3 regions of the Pantoea dispersa genome follow, and region 2 is predicted to be linked to each of the others. Evidence: predicted binding sites of a transcription regulator. Region 2 holds the regulator's gene; each other region holds the start of a gene.
What was found. The regulator PhoB, encoded in region 2, activates phosphate uptake and scavenging genes when phosphate is short. The targets are predictions, from matches to a motif close to CTGTCATAAAACTGNCNNAT.

Region 1: the regulator PhoB is predicted to act here: its motif matches at 2,755-2,774, upstream of phoA (alkaline phosphatase).
Region 3: the regulator PhoB is predicted to act here: its motif matches at 3,767-3,786, upstream of ugpB (sn-glycerol-3-phosphate ABC transporter substrate-binding protein UgpB).

What each region holds. Positions count from the first base shown of each region.
Region 1 covers NZ_CP082346.1:1,728,883-1,734,583, reverse strand. Annotated here, with positions in the region: gene K7H94_RS07970 (helix-turn-helix transcriptional regulator) at 1-19, opposite strand, end outside; gene K7H94_RS07965 (YbfB/YjiJ family MFS transporter) at 106-1,281, shown strand; gene phoA (alkaline phosphatase) at 1,287-2,693, opposite strand; tRNA gene K7H94_RS07955 (tRNA-Ser) at 2,939-3,026, shown strand; gene hxlB (6-phospho-3-hexuloisomerase) at 3,688-4,248, shown strand; gene K7H94_RS07945 (hypothetical protein) at 4,410-4,547, opposite strand; gene K7H94_RS07940 (XdhC family protein) at 4,747-5,701, opposite strand, start outside.
Region 2 covers NZ_CP082346.1:3,008,404-3,014,104, forward strand. Annotated here, with positions in the region: gene K7H94_RS14155 (cobalamin-independent methionine synthase II family protein) at 1-68, opposite strand, end outside; gene K7H94_RS14160 (PstS family phosphate ABC transporter substrate-binding protein) at 234-1,160, opposite strand; gene phoR (phosphate regulon sensor histidine kinase PhoR) at 1,179-2,492, opposite strand; gene phoB (phosphate response regulator transcription factor PhoB) at 2,508-3,197, opposite strand; gene sbcD (exonuclease subunit SbcD) at 3,395-4,612, shown strand; gene K7H94_RS14180 (AAA family ATPase) at 4,609-5,701, shown strand, end outside.
Region 3 covers NZ_CP082346.1:3,629,210-3,634,910, forward strand. Annotated here, with positions in the region: gene K7H94_RS16985 (sn-glycerol-3-phosphate import ATP-binding protein UgpC) at 1-578, opposite strand, end outside; gene ugpE (sn-glycerol-3-phosphate ABC transporter permease UgpE) at 579-1,421, opposite strand; gene ugpA (sn-glycerol-3-phosphate ABC transporter permease UgpA) at 1,418-2,308, opposite strand; gene ugpB (sn-glycerol-3-phosphate ABC transporter substrate-binding protein UgpB) at 2,369-3,685, opposite strand; gene livF (high-affinity branched-chain amino acid ABC transporter ATP-binding protein LivF) at 4,078-4,791, opposite strand; gene livG (high-affinity branched-chain amino acid ABC transporter ATP-binding protein LivG) at 4,793-5,560, opposite strand; gene K7H94_RS17015 (high-affinity branched-chain amino acid ABC transporter permease LivM) at 5,557-5,701, opposite strand, start outside.

The sequences.
Region 1 (5,701 bases), 1.3 Mb from region 2:
GGGTATGACCTGTAGTCATAGGATAAACCACCCCATTTTTCACTGAATGATTGACATTTACTATCACCGGACAGAGTAAGGTATCTCAGCGGAGTAAAGCAAAGTATGTCAGCAGATTCAGTTTCCGCCGGACGGCAAGCAGTCCGGCACACCCGGGTGAGCCTGATCACCATGCTCACCGGCATGGTGACCCTGATTGTGGTAATGGGTATCGGCCGCTTTTCACTCACGCCGCAGATCCCGCTGATGATCGCCAACGGTCACCTGACGCTCTCCAGCGCTGGCGTGCTGGCGGCCATGAATTACATCGGCTACCTGCTGGGCGCACTGCACGTGAGCCGCATCACTGCCCATCACGCGCGCTACCTGAAGGCCGGTTTGCTGGCCACCGCGCTGGTGACCCTGCTCTCCGGCTTTAGTCATGCCTGGGTACTGCAGTGCCTGTTCCGTGTGGTGGCGGGTATCGGTGGTGCCTGGGCCCTGATTATCGTCACATCCTGGACGCAGATGGTGCTGGCACAGCAGCAGGCCCCGCGCATGTCCGCCGCGGTATTTGCCGGCCCGGGAGCTGGCATCACTCTGAGCGGCGTGCTGGCGTGGCTTATCACCCGGTTACACCTGAATGACGATCGCGCCTGGCAATGCTATGGCGTGGTAGCGCTGGCTGGCGTGCTGCTGCTGTGGCGCGCGCTGCCCGCGTCGCTCCCCGCCCGGCAGCGGGAAAGTGCGCCGGCGGCACCGGGTAGTGCGGTAAAACGGCTATGGCTGGCCTATACGCTGGCCGGTTTCGGCTATATTTTGCCCGCGACGTTTCTGTCACAAATGGCGCACAGCCTGTTTGCGCAGGGTCAGCTGGCAACGCTTTTCTGGCCGCTGTTTGGACTTTGCGCAGTGGCTGGTGTGGTGCTGATTATGCTGTTTTCTGCGCGCCTGAATACGCGCCTCAGCCTGGCGTGGGTTATGATCCTGCAGGGGTTGGGCGTGGCCAGCGGCGTGCTCATCCCGGGCGTGAGCGGGCTGCTGATCTCAACGGTGATGGTCGGGCTGGGGTTTCTTTCGATTATGCAGCTGTCGATGCAGCTGGCGCGCGCCGTCTCCAATATCAGCGTGGCAAAAACCGTGGCGATATTGACGTCAGGCTATGCCACTGGCCAGCTAATCGGGCCGCTGATCTCCGCCGCCAGCGTGCAGATTTTTGCTTCCCTGCACCCCGCGCTGCTGCTGGCCGCTGGCGGACTGGTGCTGGGCGGACTGCTGGTGCTGCGCATCCGCCCGCACTGACGCGCTTACTTCAATGCCATCGCCTGCTTTAGCGTGAAGAACAAGTCGGTCTGATCGGTCAGGCCGACCACATTCGCCGCGTGCGGACCGTAGGCCGCGATGCGCAGTTGGGTGCCGGTGTGCTCCTGGGAATCCTCTTCCGAGTTACCGTAGCTGATGGTCATCACCGCGCCATCTTTGGTGTTGAGCGCCTGAGTCAGACCCGGCGCTTTAGTGCCGTTTTCGACGATCTGGCTGCTGTGCGCGTGATCGGCGGTGACCACTACCAGCGTATCGCCGTGCTCGCGCGCATACGCCAGCGCCACCTGCACCGCCTCATCTAAATCGACGGTTTCACCAATCTGACCGCACGGGTTAGCAGCGTGATCCTGCTTGTCAATCGACGCGCCCTCCACCTGCAGGAAGAAGCCGTTGTCGTTGTGGCTGAGCAGGTCGATGGCTTTTTGCGTCATCTGCGCCAGGGTTGGCATTGATGCCGGACGATCTTTGTTGACCTCACAGGTCACCACCGGTTTATCCAGATTACCGTGATAGCTGGCTTTCGGCCCCTGCCAGCGCACCGGCATGTTGTCCTCCGAGAACAGCCCCAGCAGTGGCGTCTGTTGATTCGCCTGCTGTACCGCATTCAGCGCGGCGAGATTATCGACCAGCTGGAACCCCCGTATTTCGGCCTGCTCGCGCAGGGTTTTGCCCTGATAGTCGCCCGCTTTAGCCCGCTCAGCGAAAGATTTGGCACCGCCGCCCAGGGTGACGTCGGGACGGGTTTGCAGCAGCTGCTCGCTGATCGATCCTTTCCCGCCCTGCTCCAGCGCGTTACCCGGACACAGCTCGCTGGTTTTTTCCGGGCCGAAGCATTTGCGCGAGGTAACGTGCGCCATCAGCGCGGCCGGCGTGGCATCCTGCAGTTCTGCGGTCGAGACGTTGCCGGTGGCTTTACCGGCTGCTTTCGCCAATTCAAGCAGCGTGACCTGATCTGTGCCGTTGACATCGACGCCAATCGCGCCGTTATAGGTTTTCGTGCCGGTGGCCCAGGCGGTGGCCGACGCGGCAGAATCCGTTACGTAGTTTGGCTTGTGCGTTTTCTTGTCCAGCGAGTAATGGGTGTACTGGCCGGTGAGCGGCAGCGCATCAATACCGGGAAAGAAGCCGCCGGCCCCCATCGCCTGATTGCGTGCCGCGGTGATTTCGGAATCGCCCATGCCATCGCCAATCAGCAGGATGACATTCTTCGCCGTGCTATTGCTCAATGAGGCTTTCAGCGCCTCGGTCTGGTCGCCACTCAGGCGACGCGCCCCGCCGTGCTGGGTGATATCGCCGGTGGCGGCGCGTTGATAGCTGGCGCTCTCTGCCAGCGCGGACGTGGCGGTGAGTGAAGCCAGCAGAGAGAGCGTGAAAAGAGGTAAGCGTTTCATTTATCAGCATCCTTATCCGTAGATATAACCAAATGTTTCCGCCGACAAGTCTGCGACAGTGCGGTGACACTTTTGTGTCAGTTAAGGAATGTTTTGATGACAAAACCGGCAAAGTGGAGAGGCTTAAGGCAATCTGCGCAGAGGTTAAGCGAATAGAAAAAAAGGAGAAAATAGCCCTTGACCCTTATCGCTGAACTCCCTATAGTAGCGCCCCGTTGACCCAGTGCGGTCAGCAAACAAAATGTGGTGAGGTGTCCGAGTGGCTGAAGGAGCACGCCTGGAAAGTGTGTATACGGCAACGTATCGGGGGTTCGAATCCCCCCCTCACCGCCATCATTCAGAGAAGAGCCTGTACGCAAGTACGGGCTTTTTTCATTTATATTCTCCAGACGTGGGGGGATGAGAATCCCCGATGGGGGGTTCGACAACTGGCGCATGCCAGTTGGACAGCTGAGCCTGCGACGCTGCCCGCAGGGTGAGCGAAGCTCATCAATCCCCTCTACCATTTGTAACAAGACTTCAGGCGGACGAAACCGCTTGTGAATTGATTACAGAGACACAGTTCTACAAAATCAGCAAAAAAATGCACGTGAAGTGCACGTGCACTTTGATGCCATGAAAGCCTCTGACTATCGACAGGAGCTTTTTCATTTTTTATTCTCCTTGCAGCACCGACCCCGCGATCTGGCGACCCCGCTACCTCATTTGATGCCACAATCCATCACAAATCTGCCCAACAACTCTGCACACTCACCGCTTTTGTGCCACAGGACGCATAATCGAAAGATCCCCTTTCGCTGCAATATCGCGTGGGCAGCGGACCGTGTACTCTTACCGGAAATTCTGCAGGGTATCCTTTTCATCCACTGATGATGTCGCTGAATTAAGAGGGAATGCACTATGACCAGACTGAAAAAGCACCAGCCATGTTCCGGCCACTCTTTTCGCTGTTTAATGAGACGGATGAACCATTGCCTGACGGGAGAGCGTTGATATGGCCGTTCAGTCAAACGTATCCCATATTCTTAACGAACTCGCGCACAACGCCCGGCAGATAGACGAGAGCCAGGCGCAGGCATTGATCGCACATATTCGCAGCGCGAAACACATTTTCCTGCAGGGCGCCGGGCGCAGCGGCATTGCTATCCGCGCGTTCGCTAACCGTCTGTTGCATCTGGGTTTCTCGGTCAGCCTGGTCGGTGAAATCTCGTCACCCCACTCCAGACCTGGCGATTTGTTGATTATTGGTTCTGGCAGTGGCGAAACCGCGAGCCTGAAAGCGCTGGCGCTGAACGCCGTTGAGCGCGGTGTCGATGTGGCGCTGATTACCCTGAAAGCAGATTCAGGCATCGGCAGACTGGCCAAATGCGTGTTGGTGTTACCCGGCAACGTTAAAACCGATAACGCACGCAGCGCCGGACGATTCTCGCAGCCAATGGGCTCGGCCTTTGAGCAGCTTTGCTTCATCACCTGTGACGCCATGGTGCTTGAAATCATGCATCAGTGCGGTGAAACCAGCGAGAGCATGTTCAGCCGCCATGCGGACTTCGAATAACAGCATAACGTGTTTCCCGAACGTCGCTGATTTATACGCGGCAAATCTGACACCGAAACCCTGTGTGGTGATACGGTATCGCCGCTGACACGGGTGTGCAGGTTAGATAATTTATTCTGTTTATATTTAAGCGTAATTGATTTCCCTGGTGCCGGACTCAGTTATTGATGTGGATAAGGCCACGCATGATCGAGGCCGGTTGATGACAGGATGCCCGTGACGGCCAGCCAGGCGATCACCAACGCGAAGACAATAATTGCTGTAATTTCAATTGATTTAATCCAATGACGCTTAGCCATAAATACCCCTTCTCAGTTCAGGTGTTTGTACACGCTTCTCTGAAGATAAGATGTTACCGGTAAAGCGCAAGCGTTGATCACATCATGAAACATAAAGCACAGCTTATTGATTATTTGCGGCGCGAAAATTTGGCATAGCCGTTTGCCCGTCTGCTGGCGTCCTGGTGCATCCGGGTTTTTCGTGGGATGAGTGATGTGATCATTCAGACGCTGCGTGCACCGGGCTAAGCGCATCCGTTGCCGCTAACCCATTTTTGTGACGCACAATATCCGCCATGATTGCCAGCGCGATCTCCGCCGGGGTTTTGCTGCCGATATCCAGCCCAACCGGTGCGTGAATGCGCTGCAACTGCGTCGGTGTCAGTTCCGCAATCGCGCTCAGGCGCGCTTTGCGTTTTGCGCTGTTGCGCTGCGAGCCCATCGCACCGAGATAAAACGCAGGCAGATTGACCGCTTCCATCATGGTGAGATCGTCAATACGCGCATCATGCGTCAGCGAGAGGATCGCCGTGGCGGCATGACAGCCCTCGCGTTCCAGATACACCGCCGGAAACTGCTGCACCAGTTTGACGTCCGGCGCCAGTTCGGCCGCCATATTGCTCAGCACCTCTTCACGGTGTTCACAGACGATGGTTTCGAATCCCAGCGCCAGCGCGAAGTTGGCACAGTACACGGCGACGCTGGAGAGTCCGGCAAGGATCAGGCGCGGCGCGGCACTCAGGGTCAGAACGATTTCACCGTCAGTGACCTGGGTGCGGGTGCGGTGGGTATAAGGCGCAGGTTCGAGCGCGTGACACGGCTGCGGCAGCGTCAGGCGTTTGGTGATGGCACGCGCGCCGGACAGCGCATCCTCCAGCTGCTGTAAATAGCGCAGCGTGGCGGCCCCGGCAGGCAACCGTTCGACCAGAATATCCAGTACGCCGCCACACGGCAGCGCGCGGTCAGGCGTGTCGCCCCCCTCACCGTAGCGCACCAGTTGACTGGCGGCAGAGAACGCCTGCTGCTGAACGCGGGTGATAAAATTCTCCTCGACGCAGCCGCCGGAAAGGGAACCGCTGTAGCGCCCATCGGCGCGAATCACCATCATCGCGCCCGGCGGGCGCGGCGAGGAGCCGTACGTGCTGAGCACGGTACACAGCCACACCGGCTGCGCT
Region 2 (5,701 bases):
TTAATGGCAGCGGGACGCAGAAAACTGCCGACGGTATCGGCGCGGAACGGGGCGGTGTTGCGTTGCATATTCACTCCTGCACTGGCGCATAATTGCGTCAGGGTATAATTGCGTAGGGTTATTTTCAGCCATCTGGATGGCTATATGTCCATAAGAGTGACATGGCGCCCTGCCGGCGGCAATAGAAGAAAATTCAGGGAACGTGAAAAAAATTCATGATCGGTCAGCGTGAATTAGTTTTGCGCAATCGCCGCGCGCGCCTGCGCGATCTGGCTGTCGGACAGCGGCAGGTAGCCGGCCTCCGTTACGCGGCGCTGACCCTGCGCAGAGAGCACCTGCTGCAGAAAGGCGGCGACCAGCGGCGGCAGCGGTTTGCCGGGTGCCTTGTTAACGTAGATATACAGCGGGCGCGACCACGGATAACGGCCGCTGCGGATCGATTCGGCATCTGGCATAACGCTGTCGCCGCTGGCGGTGACGATCGGCAGGGTTTTCACGCCGCTCAGGTGAAAGCCAAAGCTGGCGTAGCCGATGCTGTTCGGCGTGCTGGCGACCGCCTGCACCACCGCCGCCGAGCCGGGAAACTCCGCGACGTCAGCGCGGAAATCGCCGCGACACAGCGCCTGCTGCTTGAAGAAGCCCCAGGTGCCGGAAGCGGAGTTACGGCCAAAGCGCTGAATACTGCGCGTTGCCCAGTTCGCCGTATGCAGGCCAACATCGCCCCAGCGCTGCGGCACCTGCTGTGCGCCGCACAGCCGGGTCACGGAGAACAGCGCATCCAGCTGCGGCTGACTGATGGACGGCAGCGGATTGTCCTGATTGACCACCACCACCAGCGCATCCATCGCCACCGGCACCGCCAGCGGTGCATAACCATAGCGCGCGATAAACAGCTGACGCTCATCCACCTGCATCGGCCGGCTCATGGCGCCAAGCTGAGCGGCTCCGGCGGCCAGCGCGGTCGGCGCGGTCGACGATCCCGCCGCCTGCACCTGCACATTAACGCCCGGCGACTGACGGCTGAAGTCTTCGCCCCACAGCGTCATCAGATAGCCCAGCGTGTCCGAGCCCACGCTGCTCAGGTTGCCGGTCAGCATGCTTTGCTGAGCCGTCGCCAGCAGCGGGCACAGTAATAAAAGAGAGAGCAGCAGTGATTTCATCACAGAGTCCGGTGGCGTTTACTGCGCCACATTCTCGCGGATTCCGTTCGCCACAATCAAGCGCGGTGGCAGCACGAAGCGGAAGCAGGTTTCCTGATGCGGCACGCTGCTGATCTCCAGCCGCGTGGTGTGGTGGCCGAGCGCATGCTTAACAATGGCCAGCCCCAGCCCGCTGCCGCCAGTGGCGCGCGAGCGCGCTTTATCCACGCGGTAGAAGCGTTCGGTCAGGCGCGGCAGATGCTCCTCGCTGATGCCGGGCCCGTTGTCGCACACTTTAAATTCGGCGCCCTGTTTGGTGCGCAACCAGCTGATGTCGATGCGCGTGCCATCCGGCGTGTGGTTCACTGCGTTATACACCAGATTGGAAATCGCGCTGCGCAGCTGTTCATCATTGCCGAACACCTTCAGGTGCGGATCGGTGTGGAAATGGATGCTGTGACGGCCCTGGCTGAGGGTTTCCGCCTCGCGCTGCAAAAGCAGCAGCATGGTCGGCACATCCACCGTCTCTTTCAGATCAATGGCGGGGGCCGCTTCGATGCGTGACAGCGTCAGCAGCTGCTTCACCAGGCTGTCCATGCGTCGCGTCTGCTCCTGCATGGTATTGAGCGCCTTGCTGCGGGTGCGCTCGTTCATCCCGGCATCGTCCATCATCTCCAGATAGCCCTGCAGCACCGTCAGCGGGGTACGCAGTTCATGGCTGACGTTGGCGAAGAAGTTACGCCGCGCCCCTTCCAGCTGGTGCATCTGGGTGACATCACGCGCCACCATCAGCCACTGCCCTTCGCTGTAAGGCATGACGCGGAACTCCATGTGATGCTGGTTATTGAGCACCAGCGTCAGCGGCTTGTTGAAGTCGCGCTGGCGGATATAGCGGGAGAATTCAGGGTAGCGCAGCAGGTTGAGGATATTCTGGCCATTATCTTCCGGCCAGCGCAGCCCGAGATGCTGCTGAGCCAGACCGTTACACCAGAAAATGGTGCCCTCTTCGGTGGTGAGCACCACCGCGTCCGGCAGCGACTCGGCCCCGCTGCGAAAGCGTTTGATCAGATTGCCCAGCTCGCGCCGGCGGCGGCGATTGCGCAACTGCATTTGATACAGGCCGTAAAACAGCGGTTCCCAGCTGCCGCGCCCGGTGGGCGGCGTCATTGAACGATCAATCCACAGCCAGTGCGACAGCCGCATCAGATTTTTGAAGTGCCAGAACAGCACGCCGCACACGGCCAGTAACAGCCACAACGGCAGATAGCCAACCAGCAGACCCAGCACCAGCGCAGGCAGACACACCAGCGCCAGCTCGGTCAGTAATCTCTTCCAGGAGAGTCGTTCCAGCACGGTAAAAGACTCCGTTTAGTAGCGGGCAGAGAAACGATACCCTGTTCCGCGAACGGTTTGTACCATGCGATCGTGGCCGGAAACTTCCAGTGCTTTACGTAAACGACGGATATGCACATCCACGGTGCGGTCTTCCACATACACGTTAGTGCCCCACACGTGATTCAGCAGCTGTTCGCGGCTGTATACGCGCTCCGGATGCGTCATAAAGAAGTGCAGCAGTTTGTATTCGGTCGGTCCCATTTCCAGCGGCGTGGTTTCGGACATCACGCGATGCGAGGAGGGATCGAGGCTCAGCCCCTGCATCTCAATCACCTCTTCCACCGCCATCGGTGAGATACGGCGCATCACGGCTTTAATGCGCGCCATCAGCTCTTTGGGCGAGAACGGCTTGGTGATGTAATCATCGGCGCCCACTTCCAGCCCGCGCACGCGATCTTCCTCTTCACCGCGCGCCGTCAGCATCATCACCGGAATATCACGCGTCATGGCTTCACGCTTTAAATGTTTGATGAACTGAATGCCGCTGCCGCCGGGTAACATCCAGTCCAGCAGAATCAGATCGGGCCAGGGTTCGATCAGCTTGCCAATCGCGCTGTCATAGTCCTCAGCCTCAATCGGCTGGTAATCGTTTTGTTCCAGCACGAAACATAACATTTCACGGATGGGAGCTTCGTCTTCCACAACCAAAATGCGCTTAGCCATTATTACTCCTGCGATTGTGACGGCATGTCACGGGGGTTTGCGGCGCCATTATGCGTCAGTTTTGTGACACTTTTATGAAAAACCCACCTCATGATAATCAGATAAAAAGCGCAATTGTGACAACCGGTTTCGCTTTTTTTTCATTGCGTTGTTAAGCGGTTATACTGCCGCTTTGCGATAGCAGGCACGGAGCATTCATGCGCATTATTCACACCGCTGACTGGCATCTCGGTCAGTTCTTTTACAGCAAAAGCCGCGCCGCCGAGCACCAGCAATTCCTCGACTGGCTGCTGGCCGCGATTGTGCAGCATCAGGTGGATGCGCTGATCGTCGCTGGCGACCTGTTTGATACCGGTTCGCCGCCCAGCTACGCGCGCGAACTGTTTAACCGCTTCGTGGTGGCGCTGCAGCCCAGCGGCTGCCAGCTGATTGTGCTGGCCGGCAACCATGATTCGGTCGCCACGCTGAATGAATCGCGCGAGCTGCTGGCCTGCCTCAATACCCGCGTCATTACCAGCGCCACGCCCGGCGGCGAGCAGCAGGTGCTGACGCTGCAACAGCGCGACGGCACGCCGGGCGCGCTGCTGTGCGCCATTCCCTATCTGCGTCCGCGCGACATCCTGCGCAGCCAGGCGGGTCAGTCCGGACGCGATAAGCAGCTGTCGCTGCTGCAGGCGATTGAGCAGCACTATCAGCACTGTTATGCCGCCGCCGTGGCGCAGCGCGAAGCCATGGACAGCGCGCTGCCGATCATCGCCACCGGGCATCTCACCACCGTGGGCGTCAGCAAGAGCGATTCGGTGCGTGATATCTACATCGGCACGCTGGACGCCTTTCCGGCGCAGGCCTTCCCGCCAGCCGACTACATTGCGCTGGGCCACATCCATCGTGCGCAGCGCATCGCCGACAGCGATCACATCCGCTACAGCGGTTCGCCGATTGCGCTCAGTTTTGATGAGCTGGGGCGTGAGAAAAGCGTATTCCTGCTGGAATTTAGCACCCGGCTGGAGTCCGTCACACCGCTGGTTATTCCGTCATTCCAGCCGATGCAGATGTTAAAAGGCGCCATGGCGGAGATTGAACAGCAGCTGACCGCGTTTCACACGTATCAAGGCGATCTGCCGGTGTGGCTGGATATCGAAATCACCACTCAGGAGTACCTGAGCGATCTGCAGCGCCGCATCGAACAGCTTACCGAGGCGCTGCCGGTTGAGGTGCTGCTGGTGCGCCGCAGCCGCGATCAGCGTCAGCGCAGCCTGGCGCGGCTGGAGAACGAAACCCTGAGCGAACTGAAAGTTGAAGAGGTGTTTGCCCGCCGGCTGGCGCTGGAGGAACAGCTGGAGGATGGACAGCGCGCGCAGTTAACGCAGCTGTTTCGCAGCACGCTGGCGACGCTGGAGGATCCGGGCGCATGAAAATTCTGACGCTGCGTTTTAAAAACCTCAACGCGCTGCGCGGCGAGTGGTTTATCGATTTCCGCCGCGAGCCGTTTGCCAGCAACGGGCTGTTCGCCATCACCGGCGCCACCGGCGCGGGTAAAACCACGCTGCTGGATGCCATCTGTCTGGCGCTCTATCACCAGACGCCGCGCCTTGGTGGCCTGTCGCAGAGCGAAAATCAGCTGATGACGCGTGACACCGCTGAGTGCCTCGCCGAAGTGGAGTTTGAGATCAAAGGTGAAGCCTGGCGCGCCTTCTGGAGCCAGAACCGCGCGCGCGGCCTGGCGGAAGGTAAACTGCAGGCGCCGCGCGTCGAACTGGCGCGCGTGGCGGACAACCAGATCGTCGCCGATAAAGTCGGTGACAAGCTCAAAGCCATCGAAACCTTGTCCGGTCTCGATTTTGCCCGCTTCACCCGTTCGATGATGCTGTCGCAGGGGCAGTTTGCCGCCTTCCTCAATGCCAAACCCGGCGAGCGCGCCGAGCTGCTGGAGGAGCTGACCGGCACCGAAATCTACGGCCACATCTCGATGCAGATCTACGAGCGCTGGCGCACGGCGCGCGCGGCACTCGACACGCTGCGCGCCCGCGCCGGTGCGGTGCAGTTGCTCGACGACGCCCGCCGCGCCGAACTGGCGCAGCAGCTGGAGCAGCTGACCCGCACCGAACAGGATCTGAGCGAGCAGCTGGCGCAGGCCCAGCAGCAGCAGCAGTGGCTGACGCAGCAGCAGCAGCTCAACGCGGAGCAACAGCAGGCGCAGCAGGCGTTGCAGGCTGCCGCCACGGCCTGGCAGCAGGCGGAAGGCGATCGTCAGCGGCTGGCGCGTGCTGAACCGGCGGAGAAGCTGCGCGACAAACTGCAGCAGCGCGAACAGCTGCAGCGCGACCAGCAGACACTGAACCAGCAGGCGCAGCAGTTACAGCAGCAACAGCAACAGGCACAAGCGGCGCTGCAGCAGGCTGAAAGCCACTATCAGGCCGCACAGCAGGCACGTGAACATGTGCTGGCCGAACAGCAACAGCTGGAGACGCTGCTGAGCGAACAGGTGATCCCGCTCGATCAGC
Region 3 (5,701 bases), 620 kb from region 2:
TGCGTGACGTACAGGCTGGTGGTTTTCAGCCGGCGGTGCAGTTGCTGCAGCTCCAGACGCATCTGCACGCGCAGGCGCGCATCCAGGTTCGACAGCGGCTCATCAAACAGAAACACCGCCGGTTCCCGCACGATGGCGCGGCCCATGGCCACGCGCTGACGCTGGCCGCCGGAGAGCTCGCGCGGACGGCGCTGCAACAGGTGATCAAGCTCCAGACTGCGCGCCGCATCCATCACCCGCTGGGTAATCTGTTCCTTGCCCATGCCGCGGATTTTCAGGCCGTAAGCCATGTTTTCTCCCACCGTCATGTGCGGGTAGAGCGCGTAATTCTGGAATACCATGGCGATGCCGCGATCTTTCGGCTCCATGTCGGTGACGCGCCGATCATCGATGTAGATATCGCCCGACGTGACGCGCTCCAGCCCGGCCACCATGCGCAGCAGCGTCGATTTTCCACAGCCGGATGGGCCGACCATCACCATAAATTCACCGTCATTGATGGTGATGTTCAGCGGCTGAATGATTTGGTTTTTGCCGTCATACGATTTCGTAACGGTCTGAAGGGTTACCGCTGCCATCTATTTCTCACTCTCCACCAGGCCACGCACAAAAGCGCGCTGCATCACAAGCACCACCACCACCGGTGGGATCAGGGTTAATAACATCGCCGCCATCACTTCGTTCCACTGCGTCGGACCGCCGCTGGTGTTGATCATACTTTTCACCCCCGCCACGGCAGTGCTCAGGCCGGCATCGTTGATGATCAGCAGCGGCCACAGATACTGGTTCCAGCCGTAAATAAAGGTGATGACAAACAGCGCGGCGAGATTGGTTTTTGACAGCGGCAGCACGATATCCCAGAAAAAACGCATCGGACTGGCGCCGTCAATGCGCGCCGCTTCAATCAGCTCATCCGGCAGCGACATAAAAAACTGGCGGAACAGGAACGTGGCGGTCGCGGAGGCCATCAGCGGCAATGTCAGACCGCTGTAACTGTCCAGCATGTGCAGCGTGGAAATCACCTCCACCGTCGGGAAAATACGCACTTCTACCGGCAGCATCAGGGTGATAAAGATCAGCCAGAAAAACAGCGTGCGCAGCGGAAAGCGAAACCACACCAGCGCAAACGCCGAGAGCATCGACACCGTGATTTTGCCCACGGTGATGCCCAGCGCCATGATCAGGCTGTTCAGCATCATCAGGCCAAACGCCGCGCTGCCGTTGACGCCATCGCGCCAGATGTGGGTGATGTTGTCGATGAGATGCGGGCCCGGCACCAGCGTCATCGGCACCTGATACACCGCGTTGTTATCCAGCGTCGCGGCGACAAACGCCACGTACAGCGGGAACAGAATGGTCAGCACCCCCAGCGCCAGCAGCGTGTGGGCGAAGATATCCAGCCCGCGTCGGTTTTCAATCATTGGTATTGCACCTTACGCTCGACAAAGCGGAATTGCAGAATGGTCAGGCCGATAACCAGCAACATCAGCACCACCGACTGCGCGGCGGACGACGAGAGATCGAGTCCGGTGAAGCCTTCGCGGTAGATTTTGTAGATCAGCGTGGTGGTGGCCTGTACCGGCCCGCCGCCGGTGGCGGCATCGATCACCGGGAAGGTGTCGAAAAAGGCGTAAACCAGATTCACCACCAGCAGGAAAAAGCTGACCGGCGTAATCAGCGGCAGCGACAGATTAAAGAAACGGCGCACCGGTCCGGCACCGTCAATCGCCGCGGCTTCCACCAGCGATTTAGGAATGGACTGCAGCGCGGCAAAGAAAAACAGGAAGTTGTAGCTCATTTGCTGCCAGATCGACGCTAATACAATCAGGAACATCGCCTGACCGCTGTTCTGCGCATAGTTCCAGTTGTAGCCAAGCTGGTTCAGCAGATGGCTGAACAGCCCCAGCCCCGGATTGAACAGGAACATCCACAGCACCGCCGCAACCACCGGTGCCACCGCATACGGCAGCAGCAGCAGCGTCTGATAGAGCTTTTTCAGCCGGATAACGTAATCCACCAGCGCCGCCAGCAGCAGCGAGAATGTCATGCCGCATACCGTCACCAGCGCGCTAAACACGAGGGTGGTCCAGAACGAATCAAGGTAGTAGTCGTCACTGAACAGGCGGCGGAAGTTATCAAGGCCAACAAAGGTGCTGGAGATGCCAAACGGATCGATGCTTTGCAGCGAGTACCACAGCGCCTCTCCGGCGGGCCAGAGAAAAAAGATCGCGGTGATCGCCAGCTGCGGGGCCACCAGCAGATACGGCAACAAACGGGCGCGGAAAACCGGACGTGATGATGAGGACATAGCAGGCTCGTCAGAAAGAGACAGCGGGACGGACTTACCGTCCATCCCGCCATTACGGAGTTACTTCACTTGCTGTTCAAAGCGACGCAGCAGTTCGTTGCCGCGTTTCACCGCGTTGTCCAGCGCTGCCTGTGGCGACTGTTTGCCGGTCCACACGCCTTCCAGCTCTTCGTCGACGATGGTACGAATCTGCGGCATGTTGCCCAGACGCATCCCTTTGGTGAACGGCAGCGGATCTTTATTCAGCATCTGCCGCGTGGCGATGTCGGCGCCCGGGTTTTTGTCATAGAAGCCCTGCTGTTTGGTCAGCTCATAAGCCGCGGTGGTGATCGGCAGATAACCGGTTTTCTGGTGCCATTCTGCCGCAATATCCGGCTGGGCGAGGAACTTCATGAACTCCGCCGCGCCTTTGTAAGTCGCTGCATCTTTGCCTTTCATCACCCACAAGCTGGCGCCACCGATAATGGCGTTCTGCGGTGCGTTCGGCACGGTGTCATCGTACGGCATCATGCCCACGCCAAAGTTGAATTTGGCGTAATGCTTAATGTCGGCCAGCGAACCGGATGAGGCGGTGGTGATACCGCAGTCGCCGTTGTAGAACTTGGACGTCGACTCGTCTTTACGGCCAAAGTAGGTGAAATCACCTTTCTTATTCATCTCTTCCAGCAGCTGGATGTGGCGCACCTGCACGGGTTTGTTGAACTCCAGCACCGCGTCGGTACCGTCAAAGCCGTTGTTTTTGGTGGCAACCGGCAGGCCATGCCAGGCGCTGAAGTTTTCGATCTGAATCCAGCCCTGCCAGCCGCTGGCATAGCCGCAGCTCATGCCGGCTTTACGCAGCGCGGCGGCATCCTGCGCCAGCGCCTGCCAGGTTTTCGGTGGCTGATCCGGGTTGAGACCGGCTTTTTTGAACGCGTCTTTGTTGTAGTACAGCACCGGCGTGGAGCTGTTAAACGGCTGCGAGATCAGCTGGCCGTTGCTGTCGCTGTAGTAACCGGCAACGGCAGGAACAAACTGTTTCGGGTCCATCGGCACGCCGGCGTCTTTAAACACTTCATGCACCGGCACGATGGCTTTAGAGGCCATCATGGTGGCGGTGCCCACTTCGTAAACCTGCAGAATGGCCGGTGCCTTACCGCTGCGCACCGCAGCGATACCCGCGGCCAGGCTCTGCTCATAGTTGCCTTTGTAGGTCGGAACGATTTTGTAATCCGGGTGAGCCTGGTTAAAACGCTGTGCCAGAGAATCGACTTCTTTGCCTAACTCGCCTTCCATTGAGTGCCAGAAAGGGATTTCGGTAGCAGCCAGCGCATTACCGCTGATCGCCAGACCGAGCAGCAGACTCATCAGGCGGGGACGAAGCGTAAAAGCGGACATAAGGGTTTCCTGTGCTTGTGGCGCGCGCGATATCACGCATTTTTTGTTCGCGAAGTAACATGACACGGGGAAATGACGGAAAAATAACAGGATTATGACGGGAGTATGACGGGGTTAGTGCGCGCTGATGCCCTCACCCCGGCCCTCTCCCACAGGGAGAGGGAGATGAAAGGCCGTGCGCGCTGATGCCCTCACCCCGACCCTCTCCCACGGGGAGAGGGGGATAAAAGGCGGTGCGCTGATGCCTTCTTCTGCAGGGCGAGAGAAGTCCGGGAGGATGCCAGGATAGCAACCTGGCCTGAAAAACGCTGCCGTACGGTTCCCTCTCCCGCGTGCGGGAGAGGGTTAGGGTGAGGGCAAATTACCGCACCAACGTCATGACCAAAGCCCGGTCAGGCGCCTAAATACGCGCTTCTCACCGCTTCATTGGATAACAACGCTTCACCGCTATCCTCCAGCACCACGTGACCATTCTCCAGCACGTAACCGCGATCGGCCAGCTTCAGCGCCTGGTTGGCGTTCTGCTCGACGAGGAAGATGGTCATGCCCTCTTTACGCAGCTGTTCGATGGTGTCGAAAATCTGCTGGATAATGATCGGCGCCAGACCCAGCGACGGCTCGTCCAGCAGCAGCAGGCGCGGCTGGCTCATGAGCGCGCGGCCAATCGCCAGCATCTGCTGCTCACCGCCGGACATGGTGCCGGCGCGCTGCACTTTGCGCTCCGCCAGCCGGGGGAACAGCTGATAAACGCGCTCAATGCGCTCCTGATACTGCTGACGCGTCGCGAAAAAGCCGCCCATCGCCAGGTTCTCTTCCACCGTCATGCGCGAAAACACGCGCCGGCCTTCCGGCACGATGGCAATCGCTTCACGCATGATTTTTGCCGTCTGCCAGTCGGTAATGGTTTTGCCATCAAAGGTGATGGTGCCGCTGGTGGCGCGCGGCTCGCCACACAGCGTACCGAGCAGCGTGGTTTTTCCTGCGCCGTTAGCGCCAATCAGCGTCACGATTTCGCCCTGGCTGATGTGCAGATTGATGTTATGCAGTGCCTGAATCGGGCCATAGTGCGCACTGACGCCCTGTAAAGTTAAAATCGGGTTCGCCATGTTACGCCTCACCTAAATAAGCACGGATCACATCCGGGTTGTTACGCACTTCTTCCGGCGTACCGTTGGCCAGCGGCGTTCCCTGATTCACCACATAAATGCGGTCAGAAATGCCCATCACCAGTTTCATATCGTGTTCAATCAGCAACACCGTCACCTTGTGTTCGCCGCGTAGTTCAGCGATCAGCTCATCCAGCTCGTGCGTTTCGCGCGGGTTGAGGCCGGCGGCCGGTTCATCGAGCATCAGGATTTCCGGACGCGTCACCATGCAGCGGGCGATCTCCAGCCGGCGCTGCTGGCCGTAAGCCAGATTTCCGGCCTGGCGGTTAGCCAGCTCCAGCAGGCCAATGCGCTCCAGCCAGCTGGCCGCGCGGTCCAGCGCTTCGCTCTCGCCGCGCCGGAACGCCGGGGTTTTAAACAGCCCGGAGAACACGCCGCTTTTCAGATGCTGATGCTGCGCCACCAGCAGGTTTTCAATCACCGTCATCTCACGGAACAGGCGCACGTGCTGAAAGGTCCGCACCACGCCCATGCGCGCAATCTTCTGCCCCGGCAGGCCCTGCAATGGCTGATCGCGCAGTTTGATGGTACCGCCCGTTGGCTTATAGAAACCGGTCAGGCAGTTGAATACCGTGGTTTTCCCCGCCCCGTTGGGGCCAATCAGCGAGACGATCTCCTGCGGATGCAGTTCCAGCGCCACGTTGTTGACGGCCAGCAGGCCGCCGAAGCGCATCATCAGGCCTTCAACGGCTAATAAAGGCTGACTCATGCCTGCTCTCCTTGTTTTGCCTGTTTCAGCTTCAGGTGCGGACGCTTCATCGGCAGCAGCCCCTGCGGACGCCAGATCATCATCAGCACCATCAATCCACCGAGCACCAGCATGCTGTACTCGTTCAAATCACGCATCAGC